DNA from 3 places in the Shewanella sp. 10N.286.52.A9 genome. Region 2 is predicted to be linked to each of the others. Evidence: predicted binding sites of a transcription regulator. Region 2 holds the regulator's gene; each other region holds the start of a gene.
What was found. Region 2 encodes ArgR, which controls arginine synthesis, uptake and breakdown. Its sites were predicted from a motif close to ANTGAATANNTATTCANT; they were not measured.

Region 1 (6,071 bases), on a different contig from region 2:
AGGTTGAGAGGCGACTAATTTACAGGTATTGATGACTTCTTCCACGTCGGCTGACGGTTGCCAATCAGCAGGGATAAGCGGCCGACGACTGGTAAGCTCTCTTAATAGGAAAGCTTGTTTTTCGCTTTCATCCCAATGATCATAATCGCCCATACCTAGGTAACGAGTTAATTCGGCAATCACATCGCTATGTCGCTCAGCATCTTGGCGAATGTCGAGACGTAGCATATGAATGCCAAAGCATGCTAAACGACGTAAGATATCGAGCAGCAGTCCATTAGCAATTAAGCGCATGCCAGATTCTGATAAGCTTCGGTATAATAATTCAAGAGGTTGTTTTAAATCATCTAATTGCCATACAACATCGTCATAGTTCAGGTCAATTTGCTGACCTTCTAGGCGGGCGTTGAGGTAATCAATTGTATTGCGTAGTTTATGACGAAGTTGTCTTAGTACGTCTCTATAGGGTTCTTTACTGTCTGGCAGCTGCGCTTTAAGTTCAGCATTAGCTTCTTCCATGGATAATTCATTCACCAAAGAAACGATATCTTTTAAATATAATCTGGCTGCTGCATGGCGATTACGGAGTAATACTTCCTCGGTGACTTTTGAGGTCACAAATGGGTTACCGTCTCGATCCCCGCCCATCCAACTAGAAAATCTAACAGGACAAATATCAGCGGGAATTTGTTGACCCGTTTTTGACTCAACATGGTCATTGAGTTGTCTTAAAAAGTCTGGAACGGCTTGCCATAATGAGGCTTCAATGGTGCTTAGTCCCCAACGTGCTTCATCTACGGGAGTTGGGCGTTCATGTCTGATCTCGTTGGTGTGCCAAATCTGTGCAATAAGTTGACGTAACCTAAGGTGTGTTTGGCCTTTTTCTCGATCAGTGAGTTGCTGGTTTTCTTGCTCTGTTAAACAGTCGACAACAGCAGAGTATTTTTGAATGAGAGTACGACGAGATATTTCTGTAGGATGAGCAGTAAGGACTAAATCAATATCGAGGGTTTTTAAGCAGTCGATGACTTCTTGTTCATTGGCATTACTGTTTAGCATTCGTCCCAGTAACTGCTCGACAGGATCTGGTACACAGACAAGTTCATCACAGTTGCGACTTATGGTATGAAATTGCTCTGCAATATTGGCCAAGTTTAAAAATTGATTAAACGCTTTAGCAAATGGCACCAGTTCATTGTCAGGTAATGAATTGAGCAGAGCTAGCATTTGTTGTCTTGATTCGGCATCGCCTTGGCGAGACTCTTTGGCCAGAATACGAATTTGCTCTACTTTTTCAAGAAATGCATCACCAAGGTGATCGCGCATCGTATCACCTAAAATTTGCCCTAAGCTACTCACATTAGAACGTAAAGAAGCGTACATGTCGGCGGTTTGCTCTGCCATAATTACTCCATAAGTTTAACTTAATTAGCCGCTACCATTAATGGGCTACAGCTAGCACAATAGCTAGCTGTGAGGGGGTTGGTCAATGGGTTATTTTAATAATTAATCATGCACCATGATTAATCGTTACTGATAGTGAAACTTATTACAACTATTTAATACAAGCCTGATAAATAAGCTTTTTCATTAACTCAACAGTGGGGGTTAAATATTCTAACCCTATGTATTCATCTGGCTGATGAGCTTGATTGATACTACCAGGGCCCATTACTAAGGTTTGGCAGCCCAATTGTTTTATATAAGGGGCTTCAGTTGCGTAATTAACAACCTCAGGCTCGGTATTAGCGATATCTGCAACCATTTTTGTCCAATAATCATCAAGTTTACCTGCAAATGACTCTGATCCTGGGTAAAGCGTGGATATCTCAATACTGCCTGGGTATTGTTTGTTGATGTCTGCAAGATAATTAATCACCATCAACTCTAAATCAGCAAGCTCAATGCCAGGTAACGGGCGAATATCAAGATGTAAATCACAACAGCCACAAATACGGTTTGCTGCATCGCCGCCATGAACATGGCCAAAGTTCATTGTGGGGTAGGGAACACTAAATGCATCTTCACGGTAGTTTTCACTTAAATGCTGCTTGAGTTTCATCAGTTGACCGATGACTTGATGCATAATTTCAATCGCGTTTAAGCCACGAGCGGGGTCAGAAGAATGACCACTTCTACCAATCACTCTGATACCTTGTGCTAAATGGCCTTTATGCATATATACCGGTTTTAAGCTGGTGGGTTCACCGATGATTGCATAGTCAGGCGCGATACTTTTTGAATCTGCAAACGCTTTAGCACCATTCATTGTGGTTTCTTCATCAGCGCTAGCAAAAATATGTAATGGACGTTTTATTTCATCAAGCGGTAACGACTTCAGCGCTTCCATAACTAAAGCAAAGAAGCCCTTCATATCGCAAGTACCTAACCCATACCAACGGTTATCTTTTTCTGTTAACTCAAAAGGGCTCTGACTCCAACGTCCTTCATCAAAAGGAACGGTGTCAGTGTGTCCAGCCAATAACAGGCCGCCACTGCCTGAGCCAATAGTTGCGATTAAGTTCTGTTTGCCTCGGCTGTCAGCCACGGTATGAACAGTGCAGTTAAAACCCATATCTGAAAACCAAGATTGAAGTAACTCAATAACTGCATGATTACTCATATCTTGCTCAGCTTCTAATGCACTGATCGAAGGGAGTGCAATTAGCTGTTTAAATGCATTTTTTAAATCTGGTAATGAATTCATAGCAACCTTTATAGTGCTTGCAATAAATATGTATTCATTATTATTGCATAATTAATTTATTGTGTTAGTCTAGCAAACAGCTAAGGCATTCACCATAACTTGATTAGATTAAAGATTATAAATATGTATTTAATTGCGATTCAATTCACTGTAACAGATCCCAAGGTAAACTATCTTCGACGATAGTTTTAATCTCGAGCACCCTGCTCATATACCGAATTATTTCTCTAGTTTACTGACCTAAAGACGACAATATAATGAAAAACATCGCAATAATTGGCGCTAGTGGCTATACCGGTGCACAAATCACCGCTTTAATTGATAACGATACATCGCTTTCTATTCAAGGCCTTTATGTATCAGAAAACAGTCTTGATAAAGGAAAGGCACTTGCTGAGCTATACCCTGCATACCAGCAAATCAAGTTGTCGTTATCTCCGCTAACGGCAGATGCTAAACAATCAATTGTAGAGGAAGCTGATGGCGTCGTGCTCGCGACTGATCATGCAGTAAGTTTAGAATTAGCTGCTTATTTTTATAAGCAAGGTTTAGCAGTTTTTGATTTAAGTGGTGCTTACCGTTTTGCTGATATCGAGCAGTACCCTAAATGGTATGGGTTTGAGCATACCCAGCAAGATGTTCTTGGAGAAGCCGTTTATGGCTTAGCAGAGTGGAATCATCAACAAATCGCTGGCAGTAAAATGATTGCTGTTCCGGGCTGTTATCCAACAGCGTCATTAACTGCACTGAAACCTTTAACGCCATACCTAACTGATGCTTACCCTGTCATTAATGCTGTTAGTGGCGTTACTGGAGCGGGCAGAAAAGCCCAGCTTCATACTAGCTTTTGTGAAGTCAGCTTAACGCCATATGGCGTATTAGGTCATCGTCACCAGCCTGAAATTGCCACTCATTTAGGGCAAGAAGTTATCTTTACTCCACACCTAGGTAACTTTAAACGGGGTATTTTAGCCACGATTACGGTTCAGTTAGCGAAAGGTACTACAGAAGCTGATATTGCTAAAGCTTATCAAGTTTACAATGACAGTCCGTTAGTTAGCGTTTTACAAAATCAATTCCCTAAGGTGGACGATGTTGTGAATACACCTAACTGCATTGTCGGCTGGAAGTATGATTCTCAAAGCAATTACTTGGTGGTTGCGAGTGCGATTGATAACTTAATGAAAGGTGCTGCAAGCCAAGGCCTGCAGTGCATTAAAATTCACTTTGGCCTATAACGGGGAATCATCATGTCACAGAGTAACCCAGTTATTGTACTAAAAGTCGGCGGCGCATTATTACAATCAGAATCAGGAATGGCTGAACTCATGGGCGTTGTTGCAAACATGATGTCTGACGGCCAGAAAGTTATTTTTGTTCACGGCGGTGGATGTTTAGTCGATGAGCAATTAACTGCCAATGGTAAAGAAACCATTAAACTGGATGGTTTAAGAGTGACTCCCAGTGACCAAATTCCGATTGTCGTAGGTGCATTGGCGGGAACGTCAAACAAGTTATTACAGGCCGCTGCAATTAAGGCGGGTATTGTGGCCGTTGGTATGAGTTTAGCCGATGGTAATACCGTTGATGCAGTAGTGAAAAATGAAAATTTAGGCCTAGTGGGTGAGGTGACACCGAAAGATGCGAGTTACTTAACTTATTTATTATCACAAGGCTGGCTGCCAATTTGTAGTTCAATTGCCGTGTCAGCACAAGGTGACATGCTTAACGTTAATGCAGATCAAGCAGCAACGGCCTTAGCAAAGTTAGTGACAGGTCAGTTAGTGCTTCTATCTGATGTACCTGGTGTATTAGATGGTAATGGCGAGTTAATTGATCAATTAAATCAACAACAAATTTCAGATTTAGTTCAGCAAGGCGTGATAGAAAAAGGAATGAAAGTCAAAGTCGAAGCGGCATTAGAAGTTGCTCAGTGGATGGGGAAGCCGGTGCAAGTTGCATCTTGGAAACAGCCTCAACAATTAATTGCCTTATCAAACGGACAATCCGTTGGCACCCAAATTCAGCCATAGGAGTAACATACTAATGGAACATTTATTATCTATAAAAGATTTATCGCAAACAGAGTTACTTGATTTATTAGCGCTTGCTAAGAAGATTAAAGCAAATCCAGCTGATTATAACCAAGCCTTGGCAGGTAAAAGCGTGGTGATGTTGTTTGAGAAACCTTCTTTACGTACCAGAGTGAGTTTTGATATCGGCATTAATAAATTAGGTGGCCATTCAGTTTATTTAGATCAGCAAAATGGGGCCTTAGGTAAACGTGAGCCGGTTTCTGATTTTGCTACTAATATTTCTTGTTGGGCTGATGCGATTGTTGCCAGAACATTTTCTCATACGACTATCGCAGGGTTAGCTAAGCATGCGTCAGTGCCAGTGATTAATGCATTATGTAACTTATACCACCCATGCCAAGGCTTAGCTGATTTTCTGACATTATCTGAAAAGTTTGATGATATCAGTAACGTGAAATTAGCTTACTTAGGTGATGGTAATAATGTGACTCATTCATTGATGTATGGTGCTGCAATTTTAGGTGCCACTATGACTGTGGTTTGCCCGCCGGGTCATTTCCCTGATGGACAAGTGGTGTGTGAAGCACAAGCGTTAGCTGCAAAGCATGGCGGCAAGCTTATTTTAACCTCAGATATTAATGAAATGGGCCCGCAAGATGCGGTTTACACCGACACTTGGATCTCTATGGGAGATAACACTTCAATGGAAGAGATTGAAGCCAAATTTAAACCTTACCAAGTCAATACAGCATTAATGACCCAAGTTGGTGCTAATTACTTCATGCATTGTTTACCTGCATATAGAGAAGTGGAAGCGACTGCAGAAATCGTTGACGGTGAAGGTTCACTTATTTTGCAACAAGCAGAAAACAGAATGCATGCACAAAATGCAGTACTGGTAACGCTATTAGGTTAAAAAAATACTTCGTCGATTGGCTTTAATACAGTAAGTGAATCGGCTTTACCCAGTTTATGTTAGGAAATATTAAAGATGTCTATTGAACAACAACCAAGCATTAAAAAAGTCGTATTAGCGTATTCAGGTGGATTGGACACTTCGGCCATTATCCCTTGGTTAAAAGAAACCTATGATAATTGTGAAATTGTTGCCTTTTGTGCCGATGTTGGTCAAGGCGATGCGGAGCTTGAAGGCTTATATGAAAAAGCCATCGCGTCAGGCGCTTCTGAATGTTACATCGTTGATTTAAAAGAAGAGCTGGTGGCCGACTATATCTACCCTACCATTGCAACAGGGGCGATTTATGAAGGAACTTACCTATTAGGTACGTCAATGGCACGCCCTATTATTGCTAAAGCGCAAGTTGAAG
Region 2 (6,071 bases):
GCGCTCACAGGCGGATAAGCCCAATAGGCCTAAGGCAACGCCCCCTAGACGATTAATGATAGAACTCATTCTAGAATGTTGAATCCGTTGCATATTATAAGCCTCGCTCTTTAATCCACTTCACCGCTGCTTGGCCATCTTTAAGCTCAGCGGCTCCTGCGACGACGAGCCAATCACCATCATTTAGCCCTGACATCATTCGAGTTCCCTGTAGGGTAACAGGTACCTTTTTGACTCGTTGCTGAGTCGGTGACCAAGTAAATACATAGGCTTGTTGGTTTTCTTTGACCACTGCGCCTTTAGGGATTTTCGGATGGGCATCGGCCGTTCTTGCGGGCAACTTTACTTTTACTCGTGCTGACATGCCAGGTAGAACATTCAGTTCATCTGGCATTGGTAAAGTTAATATAATGGTGTAACTACTAGTTGTAGGGTCGGCAACGGTATTAAGCTCTTTTAAGCGAGCGACATACCATTGATCGCGGCTATCAAACTTAACTTCTATGTTGTCTATATCTTCTAAGCCTTTATCAGATTTTTGTAAAAAACCTATAAATTGCTCTGGCAATTGGAAACTAATATCTGCAGATGCATCAGTTCGAATCCCCATGACTTCTTCTTGTGCTTGGACAAACTCAAACTCACGCTTACTGCGTTTAGAAATCACCCCTTGATAGGGGGCACGCAACTTAGTGTAGGTCACATCGGTTTTGGCTTTATCCAGTGCAGCTTGAGCTACGGTAAAATCACTTTTAGCTTGGTCATAATCGTTACGTGATACCACCCCTTGCTCAACCAAAGACTCATTGCGCTCAAACAACACTTTAGCTAACTCGAATTGTGCTTGCGCCATGGCTAAGTGTTGCTGATAAATATCACTATCGAGTGTGGCTAATATATCTCCTGGTTCAACGGCATCTCCAGGTCTAACAAAGATTTCAGCAATTTCACCTGAGACTCGAAATGACAATGCCGCTTTTTCTGAGGCTTTAACTTCGCCTGGTAAAAAGCGCTCACGGTATTCAGAGCCCACATCAACTTGCAGCACTTTGACTGGACGAGGGATATCACGACTGGTGGCTTCACTGCCTTCTTCTGCGTTGGCAACACTGAGTAAAACACTGGAAATTATCGAGGGGAATATAACTAAAAAAGAACTAAACTGGCTGAGTTTCTTCATGTTTTGTTCCGTCAAAAGTGAGCAATTAGTACGATACTAACATTCAATGACACCCCATAATAGGTGCACTAGAGCACAAAAAAGATCTAACTTGTGACAATCGACGTATTGATTTTTAACCCAAACAGGCTGAGGTGCACTATGGAGTTACGAATTTTTTACGATAGCGCTTGTCCATTATGTTCTAACGAAATGGCGCAACTTAAGAAGCACGATCGATTACACAAAATTGAATTGGCTGATTTAAACCAAGACAATTTCGAAGAAAAATACCCCCATATTGATTTATCTGTGGCCAATAACATCCTGCATGCAGAAACAAATGACGGCACAATTCTAACGGGATTAGATGTGACAGCTAAAGCTTGGGCATTAACAGGTAAGCATAAGTGGATTCAATTATTACGCTTACCTTGTGTTAAACCTTTTGCTGATATCGCTTATCGTGGATTTGCGAAAAATCGCTACCAAATTTCTTATCTACTCACCGGACAGCAACGTTGTGAAGACGGTAGCTGTAAGTTGAAGTAGCCTATGGATATCTGTCGTGTTCAAGCCGTTAACACTGCCATTGTTATCGGCGCATCTTCAGGTATTGCAAAAGCGATTGTCACCGAGCTCGCTGATAATGCAGAGATTGAGCAAATCATTACCATCAGTCAAAAAGAACTGGTTTTTAATGTTAGCAATAACATTCATCACCACATCTCCTGCGATTACACCATGAATGGCTCAGGCAATAGCGCCAGTAATGACGCTAACGAAAACATAGCAAGAGTGTGCCTTGCTCTATCATCAATTAAAGGGCATATCACCAAGGTATTTATTTGTAATGGCAGATTGCATTCATTAAACAATCAAATGTCAGTCCATACACATAATCCACAGACCTCAAAGAGTCCAGAAAATCAACAAATTGAGCCATCAACTGTTTTATCGCCAGAAAAGCGCCTTGAAGATATTACCCCAGCATCTATGCTGTCAGTCTTTCAATCCAACACATTAGTGCCAATGATGTGGCTTCAACATCTCGTTAAACTCGTAAACGGCAAGCAGGCATGCGTCATCAGTGTGTTAAGTGCCAGAGTTGGCAGTATCAGTGAAAATCAGTTAGGAGGCTGGTATAGCTACAGAGCATCAAAAGCGGCACTGAATATGTTAATAAAAACCAGTGCAATTGAGTATGCACGCCGAGCTAAAAATACAAAATTGATTGCGTTTCACCCCGGTACAACCGATACCGAGTTATCTAAACCTTTTCAGGCTAACGTTCCCGAAGGGAAATTGTTCACCGCAGACTTCGTTGCCCAGCAATTACTCACGATTCACCAAGGTATTGAATTTAACAACCAAGCAGAGTTTCTTGATTGGCAAGGTAAAACAGTGCAGTGGTAACTGCAGATTATAGACACAAAAAAGCGAAGCCTAGGCTTCGCTTTTTGTCGTAAACGATGAGCTTACTTAACGAATTCAACACCTAGGTCGATATCGCCTTTTAACGTATCAAGCATTGCATCACGTGCGTTTGCTTCAAATGCGCTTACTTCACCGTATGGAAGTACTTTTTCTACGCCGTTTTTACCTAATACAACAGGTTGTGCGAAGAATTCAGCGTGCTCGCTGCCGCCATCTACGTATGCACATTCAACAACGTTTGCTTCACCTTGTAGGCCGCGAACTAAAGATAGACCGAAACGACATGCCGCTTGACCCATTGAAAGTGTCGCACTACCGCCACCGGCTTTAGCTTCAACAACTTCTGTACCAGCATTTTGGATGCGAGTTGTTAGTGAAGCAACTTCTTCATCAGTAAAGCTTACGCCTTCAACTTGTGAAAGAAGTGGAAGAATAGTCACACCACTGTGGCCGCCGATAACGTTAATGTTAACATCAGCAACGTTTAGGCCTTTAAGCTCAGCGATGAAAGTTTCAGAACGAATAACATCAAGTGTCGTCACACCGAATAAACGATTCTTATCGTAAACACCCGCTTTTTTAAGTACTTCAGCTGCAATAGCAACTGTTGTATTTACTGGGTTAGTGATCACACCAATTAATGCTTTAGGGCAAGTCGCAGCGACTTTTTCAATAAGGTTACGTACGATACCCGCATTGATGTTAAATAGATCTGAACGATCCATTCCAGGCTTACGTGCAACACCAGCAGAAATAAGAACAACATCAGCGTCAACTAGCGCAGGCGTTGGATCTTCACCAGCAAAACCAGCCACTTCAACATCTGTTGGGATGTGGCTTAAATCGACAGCAACACCAGGTGTTACAGGAGCAATGTCATACAGAGACAACTTTGAGCCTGCAGGAAGTTGAGTTTTTAATAGTAAAGCTAGGGCCTGGCCGATACCGCCAGCAGCACCAAGTACAGCTACTTTCATAATTATCTCCAATAACGTTCTTATGTTTGACTTCTAAGTTTATGATTCTCAGTCTGTGACATAGATCATATTTCTTGTGGCGTCACATTACTGCATCAGCGAGACAATTTCAATTATCCCTTAGTGGAGTAAAGCAATTAACTTATTCTATGATATATATATCAATAATCCCTGATTTAGCACTTACACTGTAAAGTGAATTTTTATTCACCAATTTAGCTTATTTCTTGACTTGTGACGTTTATATATTCAAAATGAACCCGTTTTGTGAATATATTGTATTCAATTTAAAAATTACTATAAGACGAAAAAAAATATGCCAGCGACCAAGAATCAGGATGAACTCGTTAAAACGTTTAAGTCGATATTAAAGGAAGAGCGCTTTGGTAGCCAAAGTGAGATCGTCAACGCACTACAAGCAGAAGGTTTTGGCAACATAAACCAATCTAAAGTATCGCGCATGCTCAGTAAGTTTGGCGCGGTGCGGACTCGAAATGCTAAGCAAGAAATGGTGTACTGTTTGCCCGCTGAATTAGGTGTACCGACAGCAGGTAGCCCAGTTAAAAACTTAGTATTAGATGTTGATCATAACCAAGCTATGATTGTAGTGCGTACCAGTCCAGGTGCAGCACAACTCATCGCACGATTACTTGATTCAATAGGTAAGCCTGAAGGCATTTTAGGTACCATTGCTGGTGACGACACGATCTTCATTTGTCCATCCAGCATTAAAACCATCGATGATACGTTAGAAACAGTTAAATCACTGTTTAACTACAGCGAGTAAAACAAGCGTTATGTTGAGTCTGTAGTCAGGACGAAAACGCAATAAAAAAGCAATGCCTTGGCATTGCTTTTTTTGGTTTTAATCTACCCAAGCTTACAAGAACGCATATCTTGCAAAATTAGTCGTTAGCAAACTGCGCTAAAAAATCTAATGATGGCGCAAAGAATGATGACCCTGTCAGCGCTTTAGTAAACTGCATGAGGTGGTCGTGATTACCATGACCGTCACCATAAATCATGCTGCGTAGCATTTCTTCAAAATGAGTTGGATTATGGCAGGTCGAGATAAACATCAACCCTTGCTCTCTTAACGAGCCAAAAGGCATGCTCTGGCGTAAAATCTCCATCGACTTGCCATCTGCATCTTTTAAATTAACTCGCTTGATATGGCTGGTTAATGGCTTATCTTCAGAAGCGTATTCAATATCGTCTTGCTTAGTACGGCCAATGATATCTTCTTGTTTCTTCTGCGGTAGGCGATTCCATTTACTCAAGTTATGGGCATATTTTTGCACATGAACATAACTACCGCCTTTAAATGAGATATCCTCATCAGCCACTAAAGCAACTTCTTGACGGCTGCGCCCTTTCGGGTTTTCTGTACCATCGACAAAGCCAGTTAAGTCACGGCTGTCCATAAATCTAAAGCCACGTTCTTCTTCAATTAACTCAACCAAACCTTCAAACATTTGGCTAATTTCATTGGCAACTAAATGCAAGATGTCATAACGATCGCAGCGGATATGCATGAATAAGTCGTATTCGATTGCTGGTGCATCTCGATTACCTTCATTCATCGCAGGAAAAGGGCGTAATTGAGCAGGTCTTTGTCCGTCAAAAATGGTATCCCAATAATTCGCACCAATAGCAACAAAGCCATTAAATGCACTATCTGCATATTGATCAGATAATTCATAAATATATTGGGCTACATTGGCTAAACATGGGCGAAGCTGATCTTCGACACCATCATTTGCATTAAACATCAAATAGACGCTATGCAGATTTCCTTCAGCACAAATCCCTAACTGTTCGCGAGGCATATTCTGTGTTTCCATGTTGGAATCAATCACCTTTAACAATAATAAGATATAAAGAGTTTAAGGCAATTGAGCAATTTATTCCTTACTGCTCTATGCAATATTTAATCAATTTAGACTTAGGTCACTAAAAAATCACTAGCGGATGCGCTGATATGGACAAATTAACTTTCTGGCCTAATGTCAGTTCGGTTAACTGACTTCTCACTTCGAGCGTCTGTTGACCTACTTTAACCCAATAATGACAAATTGTACCCAGAAAACGTCGCTCGACAATTTCACCTTGCCCCTGTGCTGCAGGTTGAATTTCGATTTGCTGCGGTCTGAGAAGTAATTGCCCCTGAGTATTAACCACGTTTTTTATCAGGCTAGTGCTTTCTATTAAGCCTAATATGGAGGCGACTTGCGTGGCGCTTTTAATGGTGACGGTAATGTAATTACCTTCACCAAGAAACTCTGCAACGTAACGATCGTTTGGCGCACCGTACAAGTCTTCTGCAATACCATGCTGAACAATTCCACCTTCTTTAAATAAAGCCAGTTTATCTGCAAATACAAATGCTTCATCTTTACTGTGAGTGACAAAAACTGCACTGACATTACGCTGCTTTAAGATCTGTCTGATTTCCAGCATCATCTCACTACGCACTTGAGAATCGATATTAGAAAAAG
Region 3 (6,071 bases), on a different contig from region 2:
TAATAGCTCTTCGTTCACAGGTAGGGAGGTAAACCCGTGGCCTGATTCAACAGCTACTTTGTATAGAGCATCGTAATCACTGGCGCGAATTGGTCGAATGATTAGCATCAAACTCTCCTTGAAATAACCAAATAAAAAATGACATGAGCAACACTCACTTCATTTCATTGGCAATCCAAACTAAAAAGCGCAGCTTAACGCTGCGCCAATAGATAGATTAACCTGCTACTACTTTAGCTACTGCACGTTCAAAACGCGCTAAGCCTTCAGCAATATCAGCTTCAGGGATAACAAGAGACGGCGCAAAACGCACTACGTTAGCACCTGCAATCAGGCTCATTAGACCTTCAGCAACAGACGCAACAAGGAAATCACGACTGCGACCAGCATACTCTTCGTTTAACACGGCTCCAAGTAACATACCTTGGCCACGAACTTCAGAGAATACGTTATATTTAGCGTTAATTGCTGCTAAACCGTCACGGAACAATTGCTCACGGTGCTTAACGCCATTTAATACTTCAGGTGTGTTAACCACGTCCATGACAGCATTACCGATAGCACACGCTAAAGGGTTACCGCCGTATGTTGAACCATGAGTACCAATTTTAAGATGTGCTGCAATTTTTGCAGTGGTTAGCATTGCTGCAATTGGGAAACCACCACCTAATGCTTTAGCACTGGTTAAAATGTCAGGTACGATATCAGTCCCCATGTAAGCAAATAACTCACCTGTACGACCTACACCAGTTTGTACTTCATCGAAAATAACTAAAGCATCATGCTTATCAGCTAGAGCACGAACTGCTTTTAAGAATTCTGGGTCACCATTGATGATCCCGCCCTCGCCTTGTAATGGCTCAAGCATAATGGCACATGTGTTATCTGAGATAACCGCTTCTAATGCGGCGATGTCATTAAATGGTACGTGCGTAACGCTTTGTGGCTTAGGGCCAAAGCCATCAGAGTAAGCTGCTTGCCCACCCACGGTCACAGTGAAGAAAGTACGGCCATGGAAAGCTTTATCAAATGCAATGATTTGATCTTTTTGTGGACCGTGATTTTCAAGTGCGTAACGACGAGCCAATTTTAGGGCTGCTTCGTTTGCTTCTGCACCAGAGTTAGCAAAATAAACACGTTCTGCGAATGTTGCATTGACAAGCTTAGTCGCTAGTTCAAGTGCAGGCTCATTCGTCATTACGTTAGATAGGTGCCACAGTTTTTCACCTTGTTCTTTGAGGGCGCCAACCAATGCTGGGTGACAATGACCTAAACAGTTCACTGCAATACCACCAGCAAAATCAATAAACTCATTACCTTCTTGGTCCCAAACTCGGCTACCTTCACCGCGAACTGGGATTACAGCTGCAGGCGCATAATTAGGCACCATAACTTGATCAAATTGGGCACGTGTTAAGTTCATTTCAACGCTCATTGCTTTTCGTTCCTTTAGGTTTATAAGTGACTAAACATCACTCTAGTCCGCTATCTATATTGGTTTTGGTTTAGTGTTGTAGCGGTTGCTTGTATTACTTGAAGGACATTATTAGCTAAAATGTGATCAAAATACCAGTTTTTAGCTGTTAACTATTCATTACCGAAATGATTAATGCATAAAGAATGACAAAAAGGCGCATACAAAGTGTTTATACTGCTTAATTTGAGCATAAATAGTCATAAAAAAAGTTATTTGAATGAAAATTACTTAGCTATTCACCATAAATGAATAAATACACAGGCGAATAGCAAGTCTTTATACGAAATAAGGCCGATTAAACAAGATCCAGTTTGCGGTAGTTTTGCGCTTTCAGTCTGATGAGTTCTTGCTCGGTAAACTCATAATAATCGAACATAATACGCTTTTCTTGAGGATCAATTAGGCGAGACTCCTCCAATAAAAGCACTTTGGCATAACAGCTGGCCTTTGCAACAATTGCGCTCTCTGCCGAGAACTCACTAAAGTGGTAATTAAAATCGAGCTCTTTAAGTAGTTTTGTTAATTTACTATTTTCAAACTCTAATAAATCCAGTATTTGCCAATTAAGCTGCTCACCATATGACATCACTTTCTCAAATACATCCATTGACGGGAATTCAGAGGCCATTACAGCATCATAAAGCGTCTTATCGCCTTTAGCACTGGTTTCCCTAAGCCAAGTTCCCCATGTCGTCTCAAATTGTCTCGCGGCGGAGTTAAGAATCGTCGCACTACCGAGCTGCTTCATCAAAGAAGCACTGTAAACCAATGCTACATTTTTTCCATGTAGCACAGCTAAAGCCTTAGCAGCAATCGCACTCATCATGCTGTAGCGCCATAATTTCCGCGTAATCCAAATAAGATTAGCATTGCCACTTGGTAACCAATTGCGCAGGCAAAAGTATGGGATCACAGCTTGTAGGTTTTCAATGCCAATGTAGTTCAATACCAATTTTATATCAGTGACTTTAACTTCAGAGCGTTGTGGTCGTCTGTGGCTTGAGGCTGGACTATTAATTAAGTTAACTAAGTCAGTATATAGCCAAGATATATTCTCCACGAGTGGACGTATGCGGCGTAAATCAGGGTCTTTATTCAGCAATAAGTCCAATAACAACACTTGAGACTCTTCAATGCCTGATTGTTCAAGCATTTGTTGTGGTGAGTTAATCTGATGCTCAAGCGAATTATTGACAGTTTTAGACAATTGTTGGGAAATCCGTGCCAGTATCTGCTGAGCTTTAGCTTGTTCTTCCATGCGGGCTTTAATGGCTTGGCGCTCAACTTCCAACTTATTAGCATCATCTTCTAATTGTTTATCACGATCATCAAACTGCTGGGTTAGTTTTTCTTTCCCAACGATCAGTTGTTTATATAATCGACGTTCCACTTCAATTACTTTACCGGGCCTTACTCCGCCCGCTACCGACACTGCCACTGTGCTTAAACCTTCTGATTTTTCGAATTATGAGTGATGATAAATGATATCGGCCTCATTTTGTAACAATTGAGCGATTAAAGCTGTCTTACTAATAAAAAAGGCTCCCATTAGGGAGCCTTGCTAATCAATTAAGTTGAACTATTATTTAAGCTCTTGCTCGAACAATTTGTATATACGACGATATTCGTCCAACCAACTTGATGGCTGTCTAAACCCATGTGGTTCTACAGGGTAAATAGCCGTTTCAAACATCGGCTTTTCCAGCTCAATTAAACGCTGTACTAGACGTACACTGTCTTGGAAGAAGACATTATCATCCAACACACCACTCATAATTAATAATGGCTTCTCTAATCCTTGAGCGTGCTCTATCGGTGAGCTTCGTTCGTAAGCAATCGGATCCACATCAGGCGTATTTAAAATATTAGAAGTATAAGGAGCATTATAATGAGCCCAATCAGTTACAGGGCGTAAAGCCGCGCCCGCTTGGAATAACTCAGGTTCATTAAACAACGCCATAAAGGTCAAGAAGCCACCGTACGATCCGCCATATGTGCCAACTTTAGCAGCGTCAACATTGGCATTTTTAGCCATCCAGTTCACACCATCTTTTAAGTCTTCGACTTCTGGGTGTCCCATATTACGATAAACGGCTGTACGCCAATCTCTGCCGTAGCCTTTTGAACCACGATAATCCATATCCATCACGACATAACCTTGCTGAGTCAGCAAGTTATGGAACATGAACTCACGGAAGTAACCAGAAAATCCATTGTGGGCATTTTGTAAATAGCCAGCACCATGGTTAAAAATAACGGCAGGATATTTCGATGCATTATTAGCATCGTAACCTTGCGGCACATAGACTCGCGCATAAATGTCTTTAGCACCGTGACTCGATGGTACTTTAACCACTTTAGGCGCTTGCCATGCATAATGACTAAATGCGTTGCTGGTGTAATTGGTCAACTGCTTTGCTTCACCACCGATTGGTTGGATAAACAATTCGTTGGGCTTAATCGCTGTTGACGCAGTTAATAATAATGATTGACCATTAGGGCTCAGCTCATAGTCTAATGTACCTGTATGCTGTGTTAACTGCTCAGTATTTCCTGAAGCTAACTCAACTCGGTACACATTATATGTTCCTGGATGTTCTTTATTTGCACGGTAATATAAGTGCGTCGCATCAGGAGACAATGTGACTTGATCAACCACATAATCACCTTGCGTTAAGCGTGTGGTTTTGCCCTCAGACTTAACATAAAGCTGAGAGTATCCCGTTTCTTCAGATAAGTAATAGAAACTATTTGTACCTGTTACCCAACCAAACTGGTTGAAGGTATAGTTTATCCATGCATCATCATGTAAACGATGCTCTGTGGTTAACTTGCCATTGCTTAAATCAACACTGGCGATCCAACGATCTTTGTTATCAACCGCTTCCATCATGACGAGCAGTTTATTGTCAGTATCGTGCCATTGAATTGCAGTTTGATCCCAACCCCAATCTTGCATTAACTGAACAGTTCGAGGCGCAGGCTTACTTTTATACGTCTCACCCTTTGCCTTTGCGTTTTCTGATTTTACCGATGCCAATACATCTTCATCAAAACCAGTTAAGCCTTCGATTGTGACATCTTTTTTAGCATGCTCAACAAGGTCTAGAATAACTAAACGCTCACCAGGGTAACTATCTTCAGCAACACGTGCTCGCGCAGGTACGGCATCTACATAACCATCTTTGCCAAGATAGTTAGGCATAATGTCATGATCAGCACGCCAGCTATAATTTTTATCAGATAATGACACCACTAGGTAGCGACCATCTGCAGACAAACTCATCTGATTAACTTTTTCGTTGTCACCTAAGTACCAAGTCTTAGCAGCAAAAGTGGGATCTATTGCAGCAAGTTCTTCAGCATACTCCGCACGGGTTTTATTTTTTGAATGCTGTAAAGCCACATACTCAATTAATCTATGTTGCTGCTTTGCTATATAAGTATCAGGATCAACCACACCTTTTGGTGCTTTAGCCATTTGAATATCAGCTAATTGTTCAGTCATACCGGAATTAAGGTGTAATTTAAACACGCTATTGCCTTGCATATATGCAAGTGCACCATCTGTTAAAAACTGAACTGAGTTAATGGCGTTGTTCTGACGAGTTAATTGTTTCACTTCGCCATTAGCGAGTGATTTTACAAAAATGTTGCCTTGATAAAGGTAGGCTTTTTTTGATTTATCAGCGTTAAGCACACCGTGCTTTTGATCAGCAAGATGCAATTGATTTAAGCCAAGTAACTGAGCCTGCTCATCATTAACACCCTGTTGATATACATCAGCAATAGGTGATTGGTGTTGCTGACGATTGAAGTACACTGATTGACTATCGTCTGCCCAATAAGCGTTTTTAGCCAATAAACCCATCCAATCAGGATTGGCCATAATTTGATTTAATGTGAGTGGCTTGTCAGCTTGTGGTGGCATCGCTAATGGAACTGAAGCACTGGCTGATTGATTTGTTACTGTAGAAGAGTCACTGTTGTTTGCTGTAGCACTGCAACCTGAAATAATTGCAATTGATAATGCACTCAGCGCCGCATTACGCAGAAGCCTGGTCATATTAAATCCCTTGTCATCAAAGATGGCTGAAATATTCTCACCTAAACGTTAAATCATTTGGTAAGTACTTTTATTATTCGCCTTTTATATCACAAATAATGACAATATTTGTGGGGATTTTTCAGTAAAGTTGTAACAGAAGTTAGCTTAGCGTAAGAAAGTTATCCAGCAGTTCATGACCTTGCTCAGTCAGAATCGCTTCAGGATGAAATTGAACTCCGTAAATCGGCAGCGTTTTATGACTCATACCCATAATTTCTCGACCATGGACCGGATCATCATACCAAGCATCTAATTCAAAGCTTTCCGGTAACGATTCAACGAGCAAAGAGTGATATCGAGTTACTGTTAAGGGTTGATTTAGTTTAGTAAATAAACCTGTTTCACTATGCGTAATAGCACTTGTTTTACCATGCATTACTCTGGCCGCTTTGATGACTTTAGCTCCAAATACCTGAGCTATAGCTTGATGACCTAAGCACACACCCAATATCGGCAGCTTTCCTGCGAAATATTCAATTGCAGCGA

Region 1: argC (N-acetyl-gamma-glutamyl-phosphate reductase) is a predicted target of ArgR. The motif match lies at 2,729-2,746, and genes of this name have one in related genera.
Region 3: AB4128_RS04185 (aspartate aminotransferase family protein) is a predicted target of ArgR. The motif match lies at 1,662-1,679, and genes of this name have one in related genera.

Annotation. Positions count from the first base shown of each region.
Region 1 is NZ_JBFRJQ010000010.1:7,636-13,706, forward strand. Features, by position in the region: gene ppc (phosphoenolpyruvate carboxylase) at 1-1,404, opposite strand, end outside; gene argE (acetylornithine deacetylase) at 1,556-2,707, opposite strand; gene argC (N-acetyl-gamma-glutamyl-phosphate reductase) at 2,965-3,945, shown strand; gene argB (acetylglutamate kinase) at 3,958-4,740, shown strand; gene AB4128_RS09040 (ornithine carbamoyltransferase) at 4,754-5,659, shown strand; gene AB4128_RS09045 (argininosuccinate synthase) at 5,735-6,071, shown strand, end outside.
Region 2 is NZ_JBFRJQ010000016.1:126,893-132,963, reverse strand. Features, by position in the region: gene AB4128_RS13825 (efflux RND transporter periplasmic adaptor subunit) at 1-93, opposite strand, end outside; gene AB4128_RS13820 (efflux RND transporter periplasmic adaptor subunit) at 95-1,180, opposite strand; gene AB4128_RS13815 (thiol-disulfide oxidoreductase DCC family protein) at 1,322-1,711, shown strand; gene AB4128_RS13810 (SDR family NAD(P)-dependent oxidoreductase) at 1,715-2,575, shown strand; gene mdh (malate dehydrogenase) at 2,638-3,573, opposite strand; gene argR (transcriptional regulator ArgR) at 3,890-4,360, shown strand; gene AB4128_RS13795 (Dyp-type peroxidase) at 4,479-5,417, opposite strand; gene AB4128_RS13790 (ABC transporter ATP-binding protein) at 5,527-6,071, opposite strand, start outside.
Region 3 is NZ_JBFRJQ010000005.1:15,846-21,916, reverse strand. Features, by position in the region: gene astA (arginine N-succinyltransferase) at 1-108, opposite strand, end outside; gene AB4128_RS04185 (aspartate aminotransferase family protein) at 218-1,435, opposite strand; gene AB4128_RS04180 (HDOD domain-containing protein) at 1,773-2,915, opposite strand; gene AB4128_RS04175 (prolyl oligopeptidase family serine peptidase) at 3,060-5,543, opposite strand; gene AB4128_RS04170 (aminodeoxychorismate/anthranilate synthase component II) at 5,686-6,071, opposite strand, start outside.